DNA from 4 places in the Polaromonas sp. P4_F9 genome. Region 2 is predicted to be linked to each of the others. Evidence: predicted binding sites of a transcription regulator. Region 2 holds the regulator's gene; each other region holds the start of a gene.
The links. Region 2 encodes sigma-54, which starts transcription at its own class of promoters, with help from an activator protein. Its sites were predicted from a motif close to TGGCANGNAANCTGCTTT; they were not measured.

Region 1 (5,496 bases), on a different contig from region 2:
CGCCAGCGGATCGATCAGGTCGGCGGCATGGGCGGCAGAAAAGCTGCCCAAACCCGGTATCACACCGCTCATGGCGGCGGCACCACCGAGGTACACCCCGGATTTGCGAAGAAAGTCGCGGCGGGAATCATGGCTCATGGGAATCTCCTTGTCTTGTGTCAGTAATGCAGTAATGGGAAATGGTCAGAAGCGGTAGGCGAATTCGTTGGAATTTGCGACGGTATGAACCAGGTCGACAAACGCTGCGGACTTCACCGGGTCGAATTTCGTTGTGTCCTTCAGGCCCGAGGGCACGGCCACCTCGAACTTGCCGTTGACCGCCTTTTGCTGGACCACGATCTTCTGCTCGGTCAGGAAAGACTTGAGCGCGATGCGCTCCGTCTGGTTGGGCTCGCGTGAATACAGGATCTGGTAGAGCCGGTTGAGCTGCGCGGTCTCGTCGGCGCCTGCTTCGTTGATCACGCGGCCCGCCAGGGCCTGGGACCAGTCGAACACCACCTCGCTGTTGAACAGCGTCAGCGCCTGCAGCGGCGTGGTCGTCACATCGCGCTTGTGGTGCGGCGAATTCGGGTTGGCCGGGTCGAAGTTCTGCGTGATCGGGTAGCTGAAGCTGCGGCGCGTGAAGTTGTAGAGGCTGCGGCGGAACCAGTCTTCCTTGTTATCGGAGACGGCCCAGGCGCGGTTACCCTGGTTGTCTTCGCGGTTGCCTACCGTGCCGACCTTGAGCACCGGCGGGAACACCGACGGGCCACCCACCTTGTCCACCAGCAGGCCCGAGGCATACAGCAGCGAGTCACGGATCACCTCAGCCTCCAGGCGTTTGCGCGGGTAGAAGGCCAGCAGCTTGTTTTCCGGATCGGCCTTGACCGCGTCAGGACGCTCGTCGGACGACTGGCGGTAAACGCTGGACAGCAGAATTTCGCGGTGCAGCTTCTTGACGCTCCAGCCGTTCTTGACGAAGTTGCTGGCCAGGTAGTCGAGCAGCACGGGGTTGGTCGGCTTGGTGCCGGCACGGCCGAAATCCTGCACCGTGGAGATGATGCCCTTGTCGAAATACTGGGCCCAGACGCGATTCGCATAGACACGCGCCGTCAGCGGGTTGCTGTCGCTGCTCAGCCAGTTGGCCAGTGCGGTGCGACGGCCCGATGAAGTCGCGGTCGGCGTGACCGCCACTTCGCCCTTGCCGCCCCACAGCGCGGGAATGGCCGGCTGAACGGCTTCGAGCGGGCGCTCGTGGATGCCGCCGAAGCGCACATGGGTAGGCGGCACATCCTTGCTGGTCAACTCGAACGCGGTCGTGAAGTTGCGCGAGCCCTTGGCGGGCTTGAGCTTGTCAAACTTCTTGAGTTCGGCCTCCAGCTTCTGGTATTCCTTCCAGTTTGGCAGGTTGTCGGCGTTGTAATACGCCACGGCTGGCCTGGTGGCGCTGTCTTCCAGATAGGACTTGATTTCGTTGTCGGAAGACACGGCCTGCTTGCGCCAGTTGACCCAGCGATCCAGCGGCGTCCACTCGCCCTCGGGTTTGAAAATCGCCTCGCGGCTGTCGGTCAGGTAACGCTCGTTGTAGTACTTGCGGGCTGCCTCGCGCACCGTGTCGAGAAGTGCTTTCTGTTTGGCACGGATGTCCTTGGTGGCATCCTGGTAAGCCGCCTGGAGCTTGTCATATTCCTGATCGAACACCGTCTCGCTGCCCTTGGCCAGCGGTGCCTTCTCGTTGAAGGCGGTGTTGGCCAGGAAGGCCTGCAGCTGGAAGTATTCCTTCTGGCTGACCTTGTCAGCCTTGTGGTTGTGGCAGCGGGCGCAACCGATGGTGCTGGCCAGGAAGGCTTCGCCCACCAGATCGGTCATGTCGGTCTCGATCTGGTACTTGCGCTGCACCAGGTCGCGCGAGTTGTAGTTGTCGGGGTAGTTCGCCAGAAAACCAGTGGCGATCTTGGCATCCTGGCTTTCGGGCCACAGCTCATCGCCGGCGATCTGCTCCTGAACGAAGCGGCTGAATGGCTTGTCCTGGTTGAAGGCGCCAATCACATAGTCGCGATAGCGCCAGTTGTTCGGGCGGGTGTTGTCGTTCTGAAAACCGGTGCTGTCAGCGTAGCGCGCCAGATCGAGCCAGCGCCGCGCCTGCCGCTCACCGTAGTGCGGCGAGGCCAGCAGGCGATCAGCGAGCTTTTCGTAGGCAGTGGGCGACTTGTCGGCCACGAAGGCCTTGACCTCATCAGGCGTGGGCAGCAATCCCCAGGCGTCCAGCGTGGCGCGCCGGATGAAAGTGGCACGGTCAGACTCCTTTGAGGGCTTGAGGCCCTTGGCTTCGAGCTGGGACAGCACAAAAGCGTCGATGGGTGTACGCACCCAGGCCTTTTGCCTGACCTCGGGCGCCTGCGGCGCCTGCACCGGCTCATAGGCCGACCAGCCCTTGGGCGCCGCTTTTGGCGCAGTGGCCGCATCCACGACCGCCGGGGTCTGCGCCAACACTGCAGACCCGGCCAGAACGCCGAGCATGACTGATAGATATACCGCCTTGTTCTTCATTACCGTTTACCCCCCAAAACATGAATCGAGTTAGGCATTTACTTACTCCATTTTTAATATAAGGCCATGCATTTTTTTTAATTACCACTGCCCATCCACAGCTCCGACAAACACACAAGCAGATGAAAAATAGTAAAACCAGATCACCAAGACGCAACCATCGTGCCAGCCATATAAAGCCTCATATGAAAAACAATTTTGGAACACAACATATTGTTTTTATTGGATATTTTTTTATATTCTTACTAAGTAATATATTCAGCCAAAACAATGTAAAGAACCTTGAGTGTGGCCTGCGCAGATATCAACAGGTCATCTGTTCAAACTTCAACAGTTCAGTTAAGAAATCAACATAAATAACTAAAAAATACATAAAAAACATGGCACAGATAATGCTGAACCTTGCCGGTAAATCATTTTTCAAACCAGTAAACAAGGGTTATTCAGGTGCCATCTTTTAAAACAACAGCACTGGCCACTGCCGTGCTGCTCGCTGTGTCGAGTGGTGCGGTGCAAGCGCAGCCAGCCAACGAAATCCAGTCCTTGAAAGGCACTGTTGAGGATCTTCGCAAGCAACTCGATGAGCTGCGCGGGCTGATCCAGCAACGCGGCTTTGCCGCGCCTGCGCCGGGCGCCGCCAGTGTTGCCACCGCAGAGGAAAGCCAGGAGGCCATTGAGGCCAGAACCCTGGCCAGCAAGGCCGATATCCAGGGCCTGCGCACGGATCTGGAAAACTACAAGTACGACCAGTCTCGCCTGCAGGAGCGCAACATTCCGAGTGTGGTGCGCAACACCAAGATAGGTGGCTCCGTCACCGTACGCTACGACATCCAGAATCCAGAGGCGCCGCCGTCGAGCACCTCCAGCGGCTTTGGTCCGACTGACCCGCGCAACAGGGGTTTCAACGCTTCGGCGTTCAGCCTGAACTTTGCCGGCAACCTCTACCGCGACTATGACGAAGGCCGTAATCTCACCTACCGCCTGGCCCTGAGCAGCCAGAACACGGCCAGCAGTTCAACGACCAGCGTCAATTTGACCGATGCCTACCTGCGCTATAGCTTCCAGCCGGCCTCGGGCAACGCGGAAGATCCGCTCGGCACGATCACCCTGGGCCAGCAAACCGTGCCCTTCGGACAGGATGCGCAGGCGCTGGACCCTGAAGTCAAGTCCGTCATTGGCAACGCGGGCTTTGTGTCCGGCCTGGGTTTGAACTCGCGCCAGACAGGTCTGGTCATTTCTGGTGACTACAAGCCCTATGTCGACTTCACCAACAACTACCGTGCGCCTTTGCTGGCCTACTCGCTGGGCCTGTTCAATGGCAACGGTGCCAACAAGGCCGACAACAACAACTACATCGACACCGTCGGCCGCCTGGTTTACACCTTGCCGGTTGACTACAGCAGCTGGCTGCGCCAACTGCAAATTGGCGGCTCCTATTACCGCGGCTACAACTCGCTCGGCGCGGCCAGCACAACGGCCACCACGGTAGCCAGCAAAAAAGGTCATAACGACCGTTACGGCATGGACATCAACTGGACCCATCTGCCCTACTCGGTGGCCTACGAGCGTGCTTATGGCAAACAGGAACTGCTGGCGGCCACTGCTGCCAATCCCGACAGCTACCAGCGCGGCATGGGTCAGTACATCAACTTCGGCTACACCTGGGGCGAGCAGTTCCTCGCCAGTTCCAGGCAGCAGGGCAAGTTTGACGACTACTGGCCGAAGTCCTTCCAGACCTTTATCCGCTTTGACGACTGGGATCCCAACCGCAGCGGCTCCGTTGTCAATGACAAGCAGTTCATCACCACGCTGGGTCTGAATGTGTTTTTTGCTGAAACCACCAAGTTCCAGATCAACTACCTGCACATCCGCAACCAGCTCGGCGGCGCCGCGCCGACGGCGGCTCGGCCGGCTTCGGTCAATGCCATCCAGGCGCTGCTCAACGCTACTTTCTAACCCCAATCGATTCTGGAGCACACCCACATGAAACGTCGTTCATTCAATTCAGCCCTCATTGCAGGGCTTGGCGCATCCGCCTTGACCGGCCTGAGCAGCCAGGCCCGCGCGGCTGGCAAACCAGCCACCATCCGCATTGGTTTTTCCAACGCCGGCAGCGGCGGCCGCCCCTTGCCTTCGAGCGGTTACTCTGCCAACGCCGTTTTTCGTGGCGATATCGAACAGGAGTTTGCCGCCGATGGCATCAAGATCGAATGGAAATACTTTGTCGGCGCCGGCCCGGCCCTGAACGAGTCGTTTGCCAACGGACTGGTGGATTTCGCCTTCAGCCACGGCGACCTGCCGCTGCTGGTCGGGCGCTCGACCGGCCTGAAACACAAGCTCATCCTCTCGGCAAGCCGGGGCGGCGATGTTTACTTCATCGGCCCGGCCAACACAAGCGCCAAGAGCCCGCTCGACCTCAAGGGCAAGACCCTGTCGGTCCAGAAGGGCACTGCGGGACAGCTGACGCTTTACCGTCTGCTGGAAAAATATGGCATCACCGAGCCGGAAAAGGAATTTCGCATCATCAGCCAGATCTCGGATGACCGGCGGGCCTCTCTGGCTACCGGCGCGATTGCCGGCTGCATCGATACGCCCTTCGGCCTGGAAGCGCGAGGCGTGGCCAAACGGATCGTCGAGGTGTTCGACGACCCGCAGATCAATTCACCCGGCAGCATCTGGGTGGGCGAGGCCTTCGAGGCGCAGTACGGTGACATCGTGCAGCGCGTCGTCAATCGCCTGGTCAAGGCCGCGCACTGGAGCACTCTGGAAGCCAACCGGGAGACGATGTACCAGTGGTGGACCCGTTCGGGCAGCAATGCCTATATCGACAACAAGCAGAGCTGGGGCCGGGTCAAGGACTTGCGCAACCGCATCAATCCGATGCTGGACGACTACCACGTGGGCAGCCTGGAGAAGGCTATCGGCGAGGCCAAGAAGTACCGCTTGCTGCGTCGGGACGTGAAGGTG
Region 2 (5,496 bases):
GCGAGCAGTCGGGCCGAACGGTGTACCGCGTGCGCGTTGGCCCCTTTGATAAAAAAGAAGACGCCGACAAGGTCAAGGAGCGGCTGGACGGCAACTCGATAGAAACAGCCCTCGTCAGGGTGCAGCGCTAACCGGGGTGAACTTTTATGGGCGGGGGCGTACCAACCCCTGTACGAAACGGCCGGCCGGCTTGTTTTTTTCACTGAATAAGTAAGTGGCCGCTTTGCAAAATACCCCCACACAGACCCACAGACCAGGAAACCAGGAGAAAAATTGATGCAACGACGTGAGTTTTCGCTTTCAGCCGCTACCGTGGCAGCCGCCGCCACTTGGGGAGGCGTTGCGCTGCCCACAGCCGCGCAGGCTCAGGCCCGCGCCTTCAAGGAGGGAACGGATTATTTGACGCTGGGCAAACCCGCTCCCACCGACGTGCCTGCCGGCCAGGTCGAAGTGGTGGAATTCTTCTGGTACAGCTGCCCGCATTGCAACGCCTTTGAGCCGCAACTCGAGGCCTGGATCCAGAAAGCGCCCAAAGACGTGACCGTCAGGCGCGTGCCGGTAGCCTTTCGTCCCGATTTTGAGCCGCAGCAGCGTCTTTTTTATGTGCTGGAAGCCATGGACAAGCTCAATGAGCTGCACAAAAAGGTGTTCAATGCGATCCATATCGAGCGTCAGGCGCTGAACACGGCGGATCAGGTGGCGGCCTGGGCGGAGAAGCAGGGCCTGAACAAGGCCAAGTTTGTCGAGCTGTACAACTCGTTTTCCGTCAGCACCAAGGCGCGCAAGGCCACCCAGTTGCAGGACACCTACGCGGTCGACGGCGTGCCGGCCCTGGGCGTCGGCGGGCGTTACTACACGTCTGGCCAGCTGGCCCAGAACATGGACAGGGCCCTGCAGGTCACCGATTACCTGATCGCGCAATCGCGCAAGGCCAAATAAGCGCGCGGCAAGTCGGCAAGTCACACGCCGGCGCCCGGCGTTGGCCCGAAAACCCGCCCACCCGTGGCGGGTTTTTTTATGGGCCCAATTTGGCCCTGGCCGCCATTCCCGGAGCTGGCATGGCTACAATCACTCAAAACAAGCAGCAAGATTCGTGCCTTTATGAAACACCCCATTTTTCCCTTGATCGTGCTGGCCGCACTGGCGGCCGGGGCCGTGTTTCCCGCCGCGGCCGAGCGGGCTGACCGCGACAAGCCGATGAATGCGGAGGCCGATGCCCTGCGTTACGACGACCTGAAACAAACCAGCGTGTTCACCGGCAATGTGGTGATCACCAAGGGCACCACCATTGTCCGGGGCGAACGGGTGGATGTCAGCCAGGATCCCCAGGGCTACCAGCAGGCCCTGGCCGTGGCGGCGCCGGGCAAGCTGGCCTTTTACCGGAAAAAGCGCGATGGCGTGGACGAGTACATCGAAGGGGAAGGCGAGCGGATCGAATACGACAGCCGTGCCGACACCGTCAAATTCATCAAGCAGGCCGTGGTGCGGCGCTACAACGGCGCGACCCTGGTCGATGAAACGACCGGCTCCCTGATTGTTTATGACAACAACACCGATGTGTTCACTGTGGATGGGGGCGCGCAAAACCGCACGGCCACCAATCCCACGGGGCGGATTCGCGCCATGCTGTCGCCGCGCGGCGCCGCATCGGCACCGCAGCCGCCGGCCGGACCCGCGCTCCGTTTGCGTCCCGGCACCACGCTGGGGCCATGACGGAAAGCCGAAAAATGGACAGAACGGACAATCAACCCGCGGATGCGGTGACTGACACATCGTCGGTCAATACCCCGGCAGCCAATACTCCGGCGGCCAGCACCGCACCGCCGAGCCGTCTGGTGGCCCAGGGGCTGCAGAAATCCTATGGCAGCCGCAAGGTGGTGCAGGATGTCTCGCTGTCCGTGCAAAAAGGCGAGGTGGTGGGCCTGCTGGGCCCCAATGGCGCGGGAAAAACCACGTCGTTTTACATGATCGTGGGGTTGGTGCGTGCCGATGCGGGCGAGATCTCCATCGACGGCCAGTCGGTCGAGCACATGCCGATTCACCTGCGCGCGCGCCTCGGGCTGAGCTACCTGCCGCAGGAAGCGTCGATTTTTCGCAAGCTCACCGTGGAAGAGAATGTGCGCGCCGTGCTGGAGTTGCAGCTGGACGCCAGCGGCAAGCCGCTGGGCCGCGCAGACCTTGAAAAGCGGCTCGAAGCGCTGCTGCAGGATTTGCGGGTCGATCATTTGCGCGACTCGCCGGCGCCGGCGCTGTCGGGCGGTGAGCGCCGCCGCGTCGAGATTGCGCGCGCCCTGGCGACGCAGCCGCGGTTCATCCTGCTCGACGAGCCTTTTGCCGGTATTGATCCGATCGCCGTGATCGAAATCCAGCGCATCATCGGTTTCCTGAAGTCGCGCGGCATTGGCGTGCTGATCACCGACCACAATGTCCGCGAAACGCTGGGCATTTGCGACCATGCCTACATCATCAGTGACGGCCATGTGCTGGCGACCGGCACCCCTTCCGAGATTGTGAACAATGCCGATGTACGCCGCGTTTACCTCGGTGAACACTTCAGAATGTGATGGCTCCCCCCCGTTGTCGCTCACTGCGTGTAGCTCCCTCCCCCCTGCAGGGGGCGGCGCCTGCGCCCCGGCAAAGCCGGTTGCACGGCCCCCGCTTGGTTAATACATCCCAATTCGTTTTGTCGTGCGCTTAGGGATGCCATGAAACAAGGCCTTTCCCTCAGGGTCTCGCAGCATCTGGCGCTCACGCCGCAACTGCAGCAGTCGATCCGCCTGTTGCAGCTGTCCACCCTTGAGCTGAGCCAGGAAGTCGAGCAGATGCTCGATGAAAATCCGTTCCTGGAAGTGTCGGAAGAAGCCGCGCCGCGCGAGGAGTTTGGCCTGGAGAATGCCGATACGCCGGTCAGCCAGGACAGCCGGGAGTTTGAGTTTGCTGGTGATTCAGTAGCAGGAAGCCCTGATGAACCAAGGGTTGCAAGCCAAAACGATGTAGATACAGGGCCCGAGATCAGCTCCGAGGCCAAGCTGGAAGAAAGCTGGGAGGGCGACGGCACGGTGGAGTCGGCGCCGGACGACAGCGAATGGGGCGGCGACGCGCCTGCCCGCAAGAACAATGTGGATGACAGCGAGGCCGAGGCTTCCGACCTGGCCCGCAGCCATGAGTCGCTGCAGGACCATTTGCACCGTCAGTCGCTCGGCCTGCGCCTGTCGGAGGAAGACCAGGCGGCGCTGCATTTCCTGATCGAGTCGCTCAATGACGACGGCTACCTCGAAGACAGTCTCGCGTCACTGGCCGCCGGCCTGGCGGGCGACGACCTTGAGCAGGCGGAAGAGCTGGAGCAGCACTTTGCCATGGCCCTGAAGCTGCTGCAGCACATGGAGCCCGCCGGCGTCGGTGCCCGCAACCTGGCCGAGTGTCTCGGCCTGCAACTGCTCGACTGCAAGGACTGCGACGAGACCCGCGCAGCGATCGCCATGTGCAAGCAGCCCATGGAGCTGCTGGCCAAGCGGGATATGAAGCGCCTGTCCTACCTGTGCGGATTTCCGGAGAGCGTGATCCGGGGCGCCATCGCCGTGATCGGCCGGCTGGACCCCAAGCCCGGGCGGCGGTTTGTCAACGTCGAGCGCAACCTCATCGTGCCCGACGTGATCGTCGTCAAGTCGGGCCGCGGCTTCAAGGTCTCCCTCAACAGCGAGGTCATGCCCCGCCTGCGCGTGCACGACATCTATGCCAATGCGCTGAAGCAGCACAAGGGCCAGAATGGGCAGGCCCTGCAGCAGCGCTTGCAGGAGGCACGCTGGTTCATCAAGAACATCCAGCAGCGCTTTGACACCATCCTGCGCGTGAGCAGTGCGATTGTGGAGCGACAAAAGAATTTCTTCACACACGGCGAGCTGGCCATGCGTCCGCTGGTGCTGCGCGAAATTGCCGACGAACTGGGCCTGCACGAGTCCACCATCTCGCGCGTCACCACGGCCAAGTACATGAGCACGCCGTTCGGCACCTTCGAGCTCAAGTACTTTTTCGGCTCCGCGCTGGGCACCGAGACCGGCGGCAACGCCTCCAGCACGGCGGTGCGCGCCCTCATCAAGCAGTTTGTCTCGTCCGAGAGCCTGAAAAAGCCGCTCAGCGACAACCAGATTTCCGAAATGCTCAAGGAGCAGGGCATTGAATGCGCGCGCCGCACCGTGGCCAAGTACCGCGAGGCTTTGCGCATCGCGCCTGCCAACCTGCGCAAATCGCTTTGAAAGAGCCCCTTGAGGCCCTACTTATGAACCAACTTCAACTCTTTTTACCCTGCGCCGCCGGCGTCGAGGCCTTGCTGGCCAGCGAGGTCAAACGCATCACCGGCATCGAGGGCAAGGCCTGGCGCGCCGGTGTGCAGTTGCAGGGCTCCTGGCGCGATGCCCTGCAGCTCAACCTGCACAGCCGCCTGGCCCAGCGTGTGCTGATCGAGCTGCAGCACAACCAGTACCGCAGCGAGCAGGACCTCTACAACGCGGCAGCCAGCGTCGCATGGGAGATCTGGTTCACGCCCAAGCAGACCTTCAAGGTCGAGATCACCGCGCAGCACAGCCCGCTGACCAGCCTGAACTTTGCAGCGCTCAAGGTCAAGGACGCCATTGCCGACCGCTTCCGTGCCAAGTACGAGGTGCGCCCCGATGTGGACACGCGCTGGCCCGACGTGCGCGTGTATGTGCACCTGACGACCGACACGGCGACCATCTACATCGACACCTCGGGCGAGCCGCTCTTCAAGCGCGGCTGGCGCGAAGACAAGGGAGACGCTCCCCTGAAGGAAACACTGGCCGCCGCCATGATTGCCGCCAGCGGCTGGGACCAGCAGTGCAAAGAGGGTGTGCCACTGTACGACCCGTGCTGCGGCTCCGGCACCATCGTGATTGAGGCGGCGCAGATTGCCTGCAATATCGCGCCCGGCATCAACCGCCGCTTTGCCTTTCAGAAGTATTTGCCCTTCCAGGCCCATGTGTGGGAGGGGCTGCTCGACCAGGCCGAGGCCGCCATCACGGAGCCGACGGCACCGGTGTTTGGCAGCGATGTGTCGTTCCGCATGGTGGATTTTGCCGAGCGCAATGCCGAGCGCGCGGGCGTGGCCAACGCCGTGCAGCTGCGCGGCGGTGATGCGCTGCAGCGCATGCCGCCCGCGCCGTCCGGCGTGATGCTGGTGAACCCCCCCTATGGCGAGCGCATTGACGTGGCCGGCGTGGCCGGCATCACCGGCGTGCAGGGACGCGACCAGCGGCGCCAGCAGGGCCATGGCGTCAGCGGCTCCTGGGACGGCACCCAGGCCATCGACGAGTTTGGCCAGCCGCTGCCGCGTGATGCATCCGAAGCCGGCCAGGCCGACGCTCCGCGCGACCGCTCGGCCAACCCGGGGCGCGAGCAGGCACAGACGGAAACCGGCGAAGAAGCCTCCGACTTCTTTCCCCGGCTGGCCACGCACTGGAAGAAGAACTACGCCGGCTGGAC
Region 3 (5,496 bases), on a different contig from region 2:
ACCACCGCCGGCTTACAGGCGAAGGGGTCGCGGATCAGCGCGAGCTCGTTGGGCGTGCCCATCAGGAAGGTGTAGAAGCCGTCGAGCACTTCGAAGCCCTTTTGCAGCGCGTCGTTCAGGCTGTCGCCCTCGCGCAGGCGCCACTCCAGAAAGCGGGTCGCCGCTTCGGTGTCGTTGTCGGTGTCGAACTGGATGCCGTAAGGCGCCAGCATGCGGCGGATGCCATTGGGGTTGGACAGCGAGCCGTTGTGCACCAGGCAGAAGTCTTCACCGGCGGTGAACGGATGGGCGCGGTCGGCCGTTACAGCGGACTCGGTCGCCATGCGGGTGTGGCCGACAAGGTGGCTGCCCTTGAAGTCCGCAAAGCGGTAGCGCGCCGCGACTTCGGCGGGCGTGCCGATGTCCTTGTAGAGGTCGATGCTTTGGCCGGCGGAGAACACCTGAAGCAGCGGCTGGTAGCCGTGCAGCCAGGCCTTGACCGTGTCGGGCGAACCGTCGAAGGCGATGATGCCGTGGTTGCCCTTGGCCTCGACCGTGGCGTTCAAGCCGAGCGCGCCGTTCAGTGCGGCGACGAGGGCCTGCCAGTCGTATGTAGCACCGCCCTTGACCAGGCCGGAGAACACGCTGACCTTGCGACGGCCATCGGCCAGCGACGGCGTGAAGACGGCCAGGCCAGCCGAGTCCGGGCCGCGCTCGGTCATGCCGATCATCATGGGCACCATGAGTTCACCGAGCTGCTCACGCAGCGCCGGCGTTTTTACCAAAAGTCCGACTATTCCGCACATGGCGTTTCCCTTTCAAAAGAATTCGAGATATTGCTTGATTTCCCAATCGGAGACGTGACGCTGATACTCCAGCCACTCCATCCGCTTGAGCTTGAGGAATTCCTGAGCAACCGGGCCCAGCGCATCGCAGACCAGCGTGTCGGCTTCCAGGGCGTCGAGTGCCAGGCCGAGGTTCTGCGGCAGCAGGCCGATGCCCGCCTCGCTGAGTTCGCTTTCGCTCCACTCGTAGAGGTTGGTGTTGCGCGGCACGCCCGGGTCCAGCTTGCGGTCCACGCCATCGAGGCCCGCGGCGATGACGGCCGCGGTGGCCAGGTAGGGATTGGCCGCGCCGTCCGGCAGGCGCAGCTCCAGCCGGCCCTTGGGGATGCGGATCATGCTGGAGCGGTTGTTGTCGCCGTAGGTGATGTAGGCGGGTGCCCAGGTCGCGCCGGTGAGCGAGCGACCAACCACCAGGCGCTTATAGGAGTTGACGGTGGGCGCGCACAGCGCGGTGAGCGCCGGTGCATGCGCCAGCAGGCCGCCGAGAAAGTGATAAGCCAGCTCGGAGAGTTCGAGGCCGCGTGCATCGCTCTTATCGCAAAACAGGTTGCTCTTGCCGTCGCCGATGGACATGTGCATGTGCATGCCGTTGCCGGGACGGTTGGCAAACGGCTTGGGCATGAAGGAGCACAGCAGGCCCATGTCGTTAGCGATCTCCGACGCCGCCATTTTGAAAAAGACGAAATGGTCGGCCGAGGTCAGGCAGTCGGTAAACGTGTAGTTCAGCTCGAACTGGCCGTTGGCATCTTCGTGGTCGATCTGGTAGACATCCATGCCCACAGCACGCAAGTCGTTCGACAGGCGCTCCAGGAAGACACGCGTGCGTGACAAGCCTTTGTAGTCATAGCAGGGCTTGGCCAGCGTGTCGCTGGGATCGCACGGTGCGAGCGCACCCTTGTCGTCGCGGCGCAGCAGCGAGAACTCAGGCTCCAGGCCGGTGAAGAGCGTGTAGCCGCGGGCCGTCAGTCGTTCGATCTGACCACGCAGAACGACACGGCTGTCGAACTGCCAGGGCTCGTTCTCGACATGGCCTTCACAGACCATGCGCGCCAGGCCCGGCTGCCAGGGCACCAGCGACAGCGTCGACAGGTCACCCTTGGCCATGAAGTCGGGGCCGTGCGGCTGAATACCCACACCCGAGATGGCGAAGCCGGCAAAGCCCGCGCCCTCTTTCATGACCGACGGCAAATGCGACACCGGCACCGACTTGGCCTTGGCCACGCCGTGGATGTCAACGAACTGGGCCAGCACGTAGCTGATGCCCTGCTCAAGCAAATAGGCCTGCGCCGCTTCAACCGTGTCCAAGCGTGGCGAGGGAACCAGCGAGCCGGCCGGCGCGACCAGACTGGAGGTGGGATCTGACTTCATGGAACAAGCTCCTTGGGGTCTTAACAAATAGTGCAATGCACTACAGGGAACGACTTGCTCCATGGTTTGAAGCTTATCGCAATAATTCCCATGATGCAACATTTATGCCTACTGTGAACTATTTTTTTGGTGCATTAAACTTGCTCAAAAGCACTGCCCACCATGACCACTCCCGTTGACATCCAGCCTCCTTCCCTCGAAGAATCCGTCGGCGCGGCCATCCGCCAACTGCGCCTGCGCGACGGTCTGACCATTGCTCAGATCGCTGAACAGGCCGGCCTTAGCAGGGGAATGCTCTCGAAGATCGAGACCGGCAGCACCATGGCCGGCATGGACACACTGGCTCGCATTGCGCGCGCGCTTGGCGTGTCCATGTCCATGTTGTTCAGCAAGTACGACGCGACTGCTGCGACCGCGCAGCACGTCAAAAGTGGTGCAGGCATGGAAGTGGTGCGTCGGGGCACCAAAGACGGGCACACTTACCACCTCCTGGCATACGACCAAGGGCCCGTCAAACTCTTCGAGCCCTTTCTCATCACCATCGACGACGACAGCCAGCGCTACCCGACCTTCCAGCATCCAGGCACGGAATTCCTGTACATGCTCGAAGGTGTGATCGAGTACCGCTGCGGCCAGCAGACCTATGTGCTGAAGCCGGGCGACTCGCTGAGTTTTCAGGGCGACGTGCCGCACGGGCCGGAGAACCTGACGCAATGCCCGATCAAGTTCCTTTCCATCATCATTTATCCGCGCAACCCGGAATGAAAAGGAAGCCATCAAGCGGGCCTCCTTTATCGATCACGCTTCACATGCCCGCATAGTTCGGCCCGCCGCCACCTTCGGGCGTAACCCAGACAATGTTCTGCGTCGGGTCCTTGATGTCGCAGGTCTTGCAGTGCACGCAGTTTTGCGCGTTGATCTGCAGGCGGTCCGTGTTGTCGGTGTTCTTCACGAACTCGTACACACCGGCCGGGCAATAGCGGCTTTCGGGGCCGGCGTATTGGGCCAGGTTAATGCTGACCGGCACGCTCGCATCCTTGAGCGTCAGGTGCGCCGGCTGGTGCTCTTCGTGGTTGGTGTTGGACACAAAGACCGATGTCAGGCGGTCAAAGGTGATCTTGTTGTCGGGTTTGGGGTAGACGATGGGCTGGCACTCTGCAGCCGGTTTGAGCATGGCGTAATCGGGCTGGGTGCGGTGAATCGTCCAGGGCGGGCTCTTGATGCCCAGCCTGGGCAGCAGCCACTGCTCGATYCCCGTCATGAAGGAGCCCATGTACAAGCCCTTCTTGAACCACGCCTTGAAGTTGCGCGACTGYCCCAGCTCCTGCGCCAGCCAGCTGCTCGCATAGGCTTCGGGGTAGGCGCCCAGCTCGTCGTGCTGGCGGCCCGATGTCACGGCAGCATAGGCGGCCTCCGCGGCCAGCATGCCGCTCTTGATCGCCGCGTGGCTGCCTTTGATGCGCGCGGCATTGAGGTAACCCGCTTCACAGCCCACCAGCGCGCCGCCGGGGAACACCGTTTTGGGCAGGCTCAATGCGCCCCCGGCCGTGATGGCGCGCGCGCCATAGCTGATGCGCTTGCCGCCTTCCAGGTATTTTTTGATGCTGGGGTGGGTTTTCCAGCGCTGCATTTCTTCAAAGGGGCTGAGGTAGGGGTTGGTGTAATCGAGGCCGGTGACCAGGCCCAGCGTGACCTTGTTGTCCTCCAGGTGGTACATGAAGCCGCCGCCATAGGTCTTGCTGTCCATGGGCCAGCCGGCGGTGTGGATGACCAGGCCGGGTTTGTGTTTGGCCGGATCAATCTCCCACAGCTCCTTCACGCCCAGCGCATAGGCCTGCGGGTCCTTGCCTTCGTCCAGCTTGAAGCGGCTGATCAGCTGGCGGCCCAGGTGGCCGCGCGCGCCTTCGGCAAACACGGTGTACTTGCCATGCAACTCCATTCCCAGCTGGAAGTTGTCTGTCGGTTCGCCATCCTTGCCAATCCCGAGGTTGCCGGTGGCGACCCCCTTCACCGAGCCGTCCTCGTTGTACAGCACTTCGGCGGCCGCGAAGCCCGGGAAAATTTCCACGCCGATGTTCTCGGCCTGCTGCGCCAGCCAGCGCACCACATTGCCCAGGCTGATGACGTAGTTGCCGGCGTTGTGAAAACAGTCGGGCACCAAGAAGGCCGGCGTTTTAACGGCACTTGTCTCGCTGAGGAAGAGGACTTCATCCTGGGTGACGGGCTGGCTGAGCGGGGCGCCCCGGGCTTTCCAGTCCGGGATGAGTTCGGTGATGGCGCAGGGATCCATGACGGCACCGGACAGGATGTGGGCGCCGGGTTCCGATCCCTTTTCAAGCACGACCACCGACAGCTCCGTGCCTTTGCCGGCTGCCAGCTGTTTGAGCCGTATCGCGGTGGCCAGCCCCGCAGGGCCCCCGCCGACCACTACCACGTCATAGTCCATCGCTTCACGGGGGCCGAACCGGGCCAGGATTTCTTCTGCGTTCATCAGGGTGGGCTTTAATTGTTTTAGAGAGCGCAGGCGCTACGCCGTGGCGCAGAGAAAACTGAGCTGCGCCACCAGAAGGCAAGCATCCAGGCTGAGCGCTTTCACGTGCAACATGCCCGCGTGGCCGCTGAGGTGCATGCCCTCGCCCTGCCCCACCTGCAGCTCGATGTTCGAAGGGGGCCGCGCGCCGCGAAACGACAGGCTGAACTCACCCGAGGTCACCAGCAGGACGAGGGTCCCGCCGTCGGCCAGCGACAGCTCGGTGTTGCCCTGATGGACGCTGACCCCGGCCGTCGCCTGGCCGCGTCGCGTCATCACATTGAACAGACGCACCGGGCCTGCGGCCAGCTCGGCAGACAACTCGCGCTCACCCTCAAAGCCATGGCCATCCCCAACCCTCCGAAACTGCAACGCCGTATCATTGCCACGCAGCGTGAGCTGTTCACCCTCAGCCAGCAGTGCCTGGCGGTCTATACCGGAAAACACCGAAAAGGGGCCGCTGCTGCGGATGTCGGCCAGGCTGACGCGCCAGTTCCAGTCGCCGTCCACCATTTCTGCGGCGGTGATCAGGCGGGTCTGACCGCCGCCGTTGCGCCAAGGTTCGACTGGCAGATCGGCCAGCGAAAAACGGCACAGCCCCTCGGGCAAAGCAAGGACATGCATGGCTCAGGCTGTCGCGGCGGCTGGCAAGCCCGCTTGCAGCGCAGGCAGCGCGTCGAACAAATCGCCGACTACGCCGTAGTCGGCGATCTGGAAGATGGGGGCATCGGGGTCTTTGTTGACCGCAACGATGCACTCGGCGTCTTTGATACC
Region 4 (5,496 bases), on a different contig from region 2:
CATTGCACTCGCCGAGATGGCCGATGCGGAACATCCGGCCCTTGACCTTGCCGAGCCCCGCGCCCAGCGACATGTTGAAGTGCTGGTAAACGATTTGCCGTACCCGGTCGGCATCCACGCCCTCGGGCATCATCACGCCCGTCAGCACCGGGGAGTAGACCGCCGGATCGGCGCACTGGATTTCCAGCCCCCAGGCCTCTACGGCATTGCGGCAGGCCTTGCCCAGGCGTTCGTGCCGGGCAAAAACCTGGGGCAGTCCCTCGGCCGAAATCATGTCCAGCGCCTCGCTCAGGGCATACAGCAGGTTGGTATTCGGCGTGTAGGGCCAGTAGCCCGTCTGGTTCATTTCAACAATCTCGTCCCAGGCCCAGAAGGACTTGGGCAGCAGGGCATCGCGGCTGGCGGCAAGGGCTTTGGGCGACAGGGCGTTAAAGCTGATGCCGGGCGGCAGCATCAGACCCTTTTGCGAGCCGCTGATGGTGACATCGACACCCCATTCGTCATGGCGGTAGTCGGCTGAGGCCAGGCCAGAAATGGTGTCGACCAGCAGCAGGGCGGGATGCTTCGCCGCATCAATGGCGCGACGCACGGCCGCGATGTTGGAGGTGACGCCGGTGGAGGTCTCGTTGTGGACCACGCAAACAGCCTTGATTTGATGCTGCGTGTCGTTGCGAAGCCGTTGCTCGATCATGTCGGCCTGCACGCCGTTTCGCCAGCCCTCGGTGCCCGGCAGGCCGATGAACTCCGGCTTCAGGCCGAGCCGCAGCGCCATCTTGTTCCAGAGGCTGGCGAAGTGGCCGGTCTCGAACATCAGAACGGAATCGCCAGGGCTCAGCGTGTTGACCAGTGCAGCCTCCCACGCGCCGGTGCCGGAGGCGGGGTAGATGACCACGGGGTGGCGCGTCTTGAAAATGTCCTTGATGCCGGAGAGCACCTTCCGACCGAGGGCGCCGAATTCGGGGCCGCGGTGGTCGATGGTGGGGTAGCTCATGGCGCGCAGCAGGCGATCCGGCACGGGGCTGGGGCCGGGGATCTGCAGGAAATGGCGACCGGCGGGATGGAAATTCAGGTTCATTCAGGTTCTCCTTCAATAAATTTGCATACAATTTATGGAGACTGTACGAGCCTTAATCCCATAAAGGAAGAGGCTTGTCGGCTTAAGTAGTCTGAACTTTTGTATGCATAATACAAAAATAGCAGAACAAGGTTTGTGGATGAAGCTGCGCCCGGCCGCTCAAAAGAATGCGAATGTGCTTGAAGGCAGAGGTCGCAGCAGGGCCGACCCTTGCCGAGCGGGTGGGATGGAGCGCCGCGGGGCGGCGTGGGCGTTGGGGAGTGCTGGTTCAGCTGCCGAAAATCGCCTCGAGATCCGCCTCCCCGGCGGTGCTGTCGAGCTTGAGGCTGTGCTCGATGTGGTGCAGGTGATCCAGCATGAGCTTTTCGGCGCGTACCCGGTCGCGCTTGGCGATCGCGTCGACGATCACCGTGTGCTCGTCGGCACGGCAACTGCTGGCCGTGGGTGCGTCGTACAGGAAGATGATGAGGCAGGTCAACATGCATAGCTCGCGCATGCTGCGGGCCAGCGCCGAGTTGCCTGCCAGCTCCGCCGTCAGGGTATGGAATTCGCCGGACAACCTGATCACGGCGCGCTTGTCTTCGCGCCGGCGCGCATCCAGTTCCAGCTCCTGGTGCTGCCGCAGGCGGGCGACTTTCTCGGGGGTGAGGGTGTCGATCAGGCGCTTGAGCACGGCCGGCTCGATCAGCCGGCGGGCCTCGAACACGTCGCGCGCCTGCTCGATGGAGGGCTTGGCCAGGTAAGCCCCGCGCTGGGGGTAGAGCTCCACGATCTGCTCGTGCGCCAGACGGGCCAGCACCTCGCGGATGCGCGCCCGGCTGGTGCCGAAGATGTCGGCCAACCTCTCCTCGCCCAGCTTGGTGCCGGGGTGCAGGCGGTGTTCCAGAATGGCGACATAGATCCTTTCATAGATCGCATCGATCGTGTTTTCCCGGTCGAGGCGGCTCGTGGACTGGCGCGTGCTGGTCATGTCGGTCTGATTGGTGGAGGAGGGTGACTGCATTCTATCGAGTGCATCCTCATCCTCACTCGAGGGTCTCACGAGCATTGGAAAAGCCTCCCCCAGCCGGTGATGTTGGCTGATGGCATGCCGGCAGCGCGCAGCATGCCCCACACGGTGGTGCTCACGGTGTCCAGCAGCGGGATGCCCAGCTCTTCTTCTACCTGCTGCGCCATCGGCGCGGCGCGCAGGTTGGTGCAGAAGGTGGTGATGGCCTGCGGGCCATCGGCCGCCACCTCGCGCATCAACGCCAGCAGCGTCGACGGCTCGACACCGGCGAAGTCATGGTTGACGCGGATCCCCAAGTGGCGTTCCGCCACCACCTCGATGCCGAGCGCGCGGTAATTGGCCATGATGCGCTGCTGCACATCCGCGGTGTAGGGCGTCACCAGCGCCAGCTTGCGCACACCCTGCAGCGCCAACAATTCATTGAGCGCCAATACGGCCGTGGTGGCCGGAATGCCGGTGCGCTCGCGGATGCGCTCACACAGGCGGTGGTCGGCCTCGAAGCCCAGCCAGCCCGAAGACGTGCCGCTCCAGCCAATCACATCGACCTTCGCGTCGGCCAGCAGCTCGGCCGCCGCCAGGATTTTGCTGTCGTCAAACTGCCCCAGCGCCTGCGCGTCCAGCGAGATTTCGGTCACCCTGAAGCGTGAGAAGTGTGCGCTAACACCTGGAATTTCTACCGCTATGGCACTGGTCAGAGGCTCCAGGGCGGTATTGGACGAGGGGGTCAATACGCCGAGGCGAACGGGCTGGGTCATGGGCTGGCTCCTGAAAGAGGTTGTGGCAAGGATAGGGCATGGAAGCCTCCTTGCTGGTGATTGTGAACTTTATCGCAAAACTGTTGACATTAGTGTTAACACTACTGTCTGCAATTTAATTATCGTCGATATTACGCACATGTGCCGAAAAGCTCCGAATGGGCTGGGCCCGGAATTTGCAATGACGACACTATTCTTGATCTGAAAATGACAATGCACCAAAACAAACTAATGCAAAACATGTCAACAATAATGTTTGCACTAAAGACGACACTTATTCACCGGCTTGGTGCGCGCGGGGCGGGTGTATGAGCCACGCACCGCTTGACCTGGTGATTCGAAACGCGCGCGTTGCGACGGCCAGTGACACCTTCCATGCCGACATCGGGGTGCTTGGCGGGCGGATAGCCCAACTGGGAACCGGCCTGGACCGCGGCGAGAAGGAGATCGATGCGGCTGGCCGCGTAGTCACCCCCGGCGGTGTGGACGCGCATTGCCACCTCGACCAGCCGATGGCGCCGCCCCTTCGCATGGCCGACAACTTTGACACCGGCACGCGTGCCGCGGCCTGTGGCGGGACCACCACCGTGATTCCGTTCGCGGCGCAGGAAAAAGGCCAATCCCTGCGTGCCGCGGTGGATGACTACCACCAGCGCGCCGACGGCCGCGCGCATGTCGACTACGCCTTCCACCTGATCGTCAGCGACCCGACACCGCAAGTCCTGAACGTGGAGCTGCCGGCGCTGATCGCCGAGGGCTACACCTCGTTCAAGATCTACATGACCTACGACGACCTGAAGCTGGACGATGGCCAGATCCTCGACGTGCTGGACGTGGCGCGCCAGCATGGCGCCATGGCCATGGTGCATGCCGAAAATGCCGACTGCATCGAATGGCTGACGAAGCGGCTCGAGGCCGCCGGGCGTACCGCACCGCGCTTTCATGCCCATGCGCGGCCCATGCTCGTCGAGCGGGAAGCGACGCACCGGGCGATCGCGCTGTCGGAGCTGGTGGACGTGCCGATTTTGATCGTGCATGTGTCGGGCCGTGAAGCGGTTGAGCAGATCCGCTGGGCGCGTGCCCAGGGCCTCAAGGTGTTTGCCGAAACCTGCCCGCAGTACCTGTTCCTGACCGCCGAGGACCTGGGGATTGACGACAGCTACCGTGGCGCGCGCTGTGTCTGCAGCCCGCCGCCGCGCGACAAGGCCAACCAGGAGGTGATCTGGAATGGCCTCAATGACGGCCTGTTCACCCTGTTCTCGTCCGACCATGCGCCGTTCAACTACGAGGGCACCGAGGGCCGCAAGCCCGGCGGCGAGGAAGTCAGCTTCCGCCACATCCCGAACGGCCTGGCCGGTATAGAGACGCGCATGGCGCTGCTCTACTCCGAAGGCGTGCTCGGCGGGCGCATCACACTCGAAAAATTCGTTGAGCTGACCGCTACCAACCCGGCCAAGGCCTATGGCCTGCACCCCCGCAAAGGCACGATCGCCATCGGCGCCGATGCCGACCTGGTGATCTGGGACGAACGCGAGTTCGTGCTGCGCAACACGCAGCTGCACCACGCGGTGGATCACACACCCTACGAAGGCAGGACCCTGAAAGCCTGGCCCGGGCTCACGCTGTCGCGCGGCGAGGTGGTGTGGGACGGAAAAGACTTCCATGGCCGGGCCGGTCGCGGCCAGTTCCTGGCCTGTGGCGCACCCTCGCTGATGCCGTCGCGCCACCTCGGGAGGCCGGCATGAAGCTGCTGCTGATCAACCCCAATATCTCGGAGAGCGTGTCGGAGCTGATCCGCAGCGAAGCGCAACGCAGCGCTTCGGCAGGCACCGAGATCGAGGTGCTGACCGCGCCCTTCGGTGTGGCCTATATCGAAACGCGCTTCGAAGCGCTGATCGGCGCCTACGCGGCGGCCCAGCTCGCCGCCGAGCACCATGCGCGTTTCGACGCGGTGGTGGTCGCAGCCTTCGGCGACCCGGGGCTCACCGGCCTGCGCGAAGCCCTGCCGGTGCCGGTGACCGGGCTCACCGAAGCCGCGCTGGCCAGTGCCTGCCTGCTCGGCAACCGCATCTCCATCATTGCCATCTCTCAGCGCATCCAGGCGTGGTACCGCGAGGTGGTGCAGTCCTATGGCCTGGGCTCCCGGCTGGCCAGCATCCGGGCGCTGGACCGGCCGCTGGCCAGCATCGGCCAGGTGCAGGACGAGCACGCCCAGGCGCTGAAAGCGCTGGCCGAACGCGCGGTCGATGAGGATGGGGCCGATGTCATTGTGCTGGCCGGCGCTCCCCTGGCGGGGCTGGCACGCGCGCTCAAGGGCCAGCTGCCGGTGCCCGTGGTCGATGGCGTCTCCAGCGCGGTACGCCACGCCGAAACCCTGGCCGCCCTGCAGCCCGGCACCGCGCAGCGCGGCAGTTTCTCCCCGCCGCCCGTCAAGCCGAATCGCGGCTTGCCTCCCGCCATCGCCAAGCTGCTCGACCGGACCAGCTGATTCTTTCCACCCTTTCCGTCATTCCTCCACTCCCAAAAGATCATCATGAAACAGCCCTCCCGCCTGCCCCTGATCACCCGCTTGGCCGCCGCTGCGGCGCTGACGCTGGCCACTGCCATGCTGCCCGTCGCGGCACAGCAGAAGCTGCAGATTGCCGGCAACTTTGCGT

Region 1: AC1DUB_RS07105 (DUF1549 and DUF1553 domain-containing protein) is a predicted target of sigma-54. The motif match lies at 2,680-2,697, and genes of this name have one in related genera.
Region 3: glnT (type III glutamate--ammonia ligase) is a predicted target of sigma-54. The motif match lies at 2,285-2,302, and genes of this name have one in related genera.
Region 4: hydA (dihydropyrimidinase) is a predicted target of sigma-54. The motif match lies at 3,005-3,022, and genes of this name have one in related genera.

Annotation. Positions count from the first base shown of each region.
Region 1 is NZ_JBFUJT010000006.1:30,029-35,524, reverse strand. Features, by position in the region: gene AC1DUB_RS07110 (DUF1501 domain-containing protein) at 1-138, opposite strand, end outside; gene AC1DUB_RS07105 (DUF1549 and DUF1553 domain-containing protein) at 184-2,529, opposite strand; gene AC1DUB_RS07100 (hypothetical protein) at 2,977-4,485, shown strand; gene AC1DUB_RS07095 (ABC transporter substrate-binding protein) at 4,513-5,496, shown strand, end outside.
Region 2 is NZ_JBFUJT010000016.1:34,597-40,092, reverse strand. Features, by position in the region: gene AC1DUB_RS15340 (SPOR domain-containing protein) at 1-131, shown strand, start outside; gene AC1DUB_RS15335 (thiol:disulfide interchange protein DsbA/DsbL) at 277-939, shown strand; gene lptA (lipopolysaccharide transport periplasmic protein LptA) at 1,102-1,713, shown strand; gene lptB (LPS export ABC transporter ATP-binding protein) at 1,728-2,564, shown strand; gene AC1DUB_RS15320 (RNA polymerase factor sigma-54) at 2,706-4,253, shown strand; gene AC1DUB_RS15315 (THUMP domain-containing class I SAM-dependent RNA methyltransferase) at 4,277-5,496, shown strand, end outside.
Region 3 is NZ_JBFUJT010000006.1:177,608-183,103, forward strand. Features, by position in the region: gene AC1DUB_RS07850 (class II glutamine amidotransferase domain-containing protein) at 1-785, opposite strand, end outside; gene glnT (type III glutamate--ammonia ligase) at 798-2,192, opposite strand; gene AC1DUB_RS07860 (helix-turn-helix domain-containing protein) at 2,355-2,957, shown strand; gene AC1DUB_RS07865 (electron transfer flavoprotein-ubiquinone oxidoreductase) at 2,998-4,683, opposite strand; gene AC1DUB_RS07870 (HutD/Ves family protein) at 4,720-5,346, opposite strand; gene AC1DUB_RS07875 (electron transfer flavoprotein subunit alpha/FixB family protein) at 5,350-5,496, opposite strand, start outside.
Region 4 is NZ_JBFUJT010000011.1:87,509-93,004, reverse strand. Features, by position in the region: gene AC1DUB_RS11765 (pyridoxal-phosphate-dependent aminotransferase family protein) at 1-1,075, opposite strand, end outside; gene AC1DUB_RS11760 (GntR family transcriptional regulator) at 1,344-2,045, opposite strand; gene AC1DUB_RS11755 (maleate cis-trans isomerase family protein) at 2,114-2,839, opposite strand; gene hydA (dihydropyrimidinase) at 3,148-4,584, shown strand; gene AC1DUB_RS11745 (aspartate/glutamate racemase family protein) at 4,581-5,327, shown strand; gene AC1DUB_RS11740 (TRAP transporter substrate-binding protein) at 5,373-5,496, shown strand, end outside.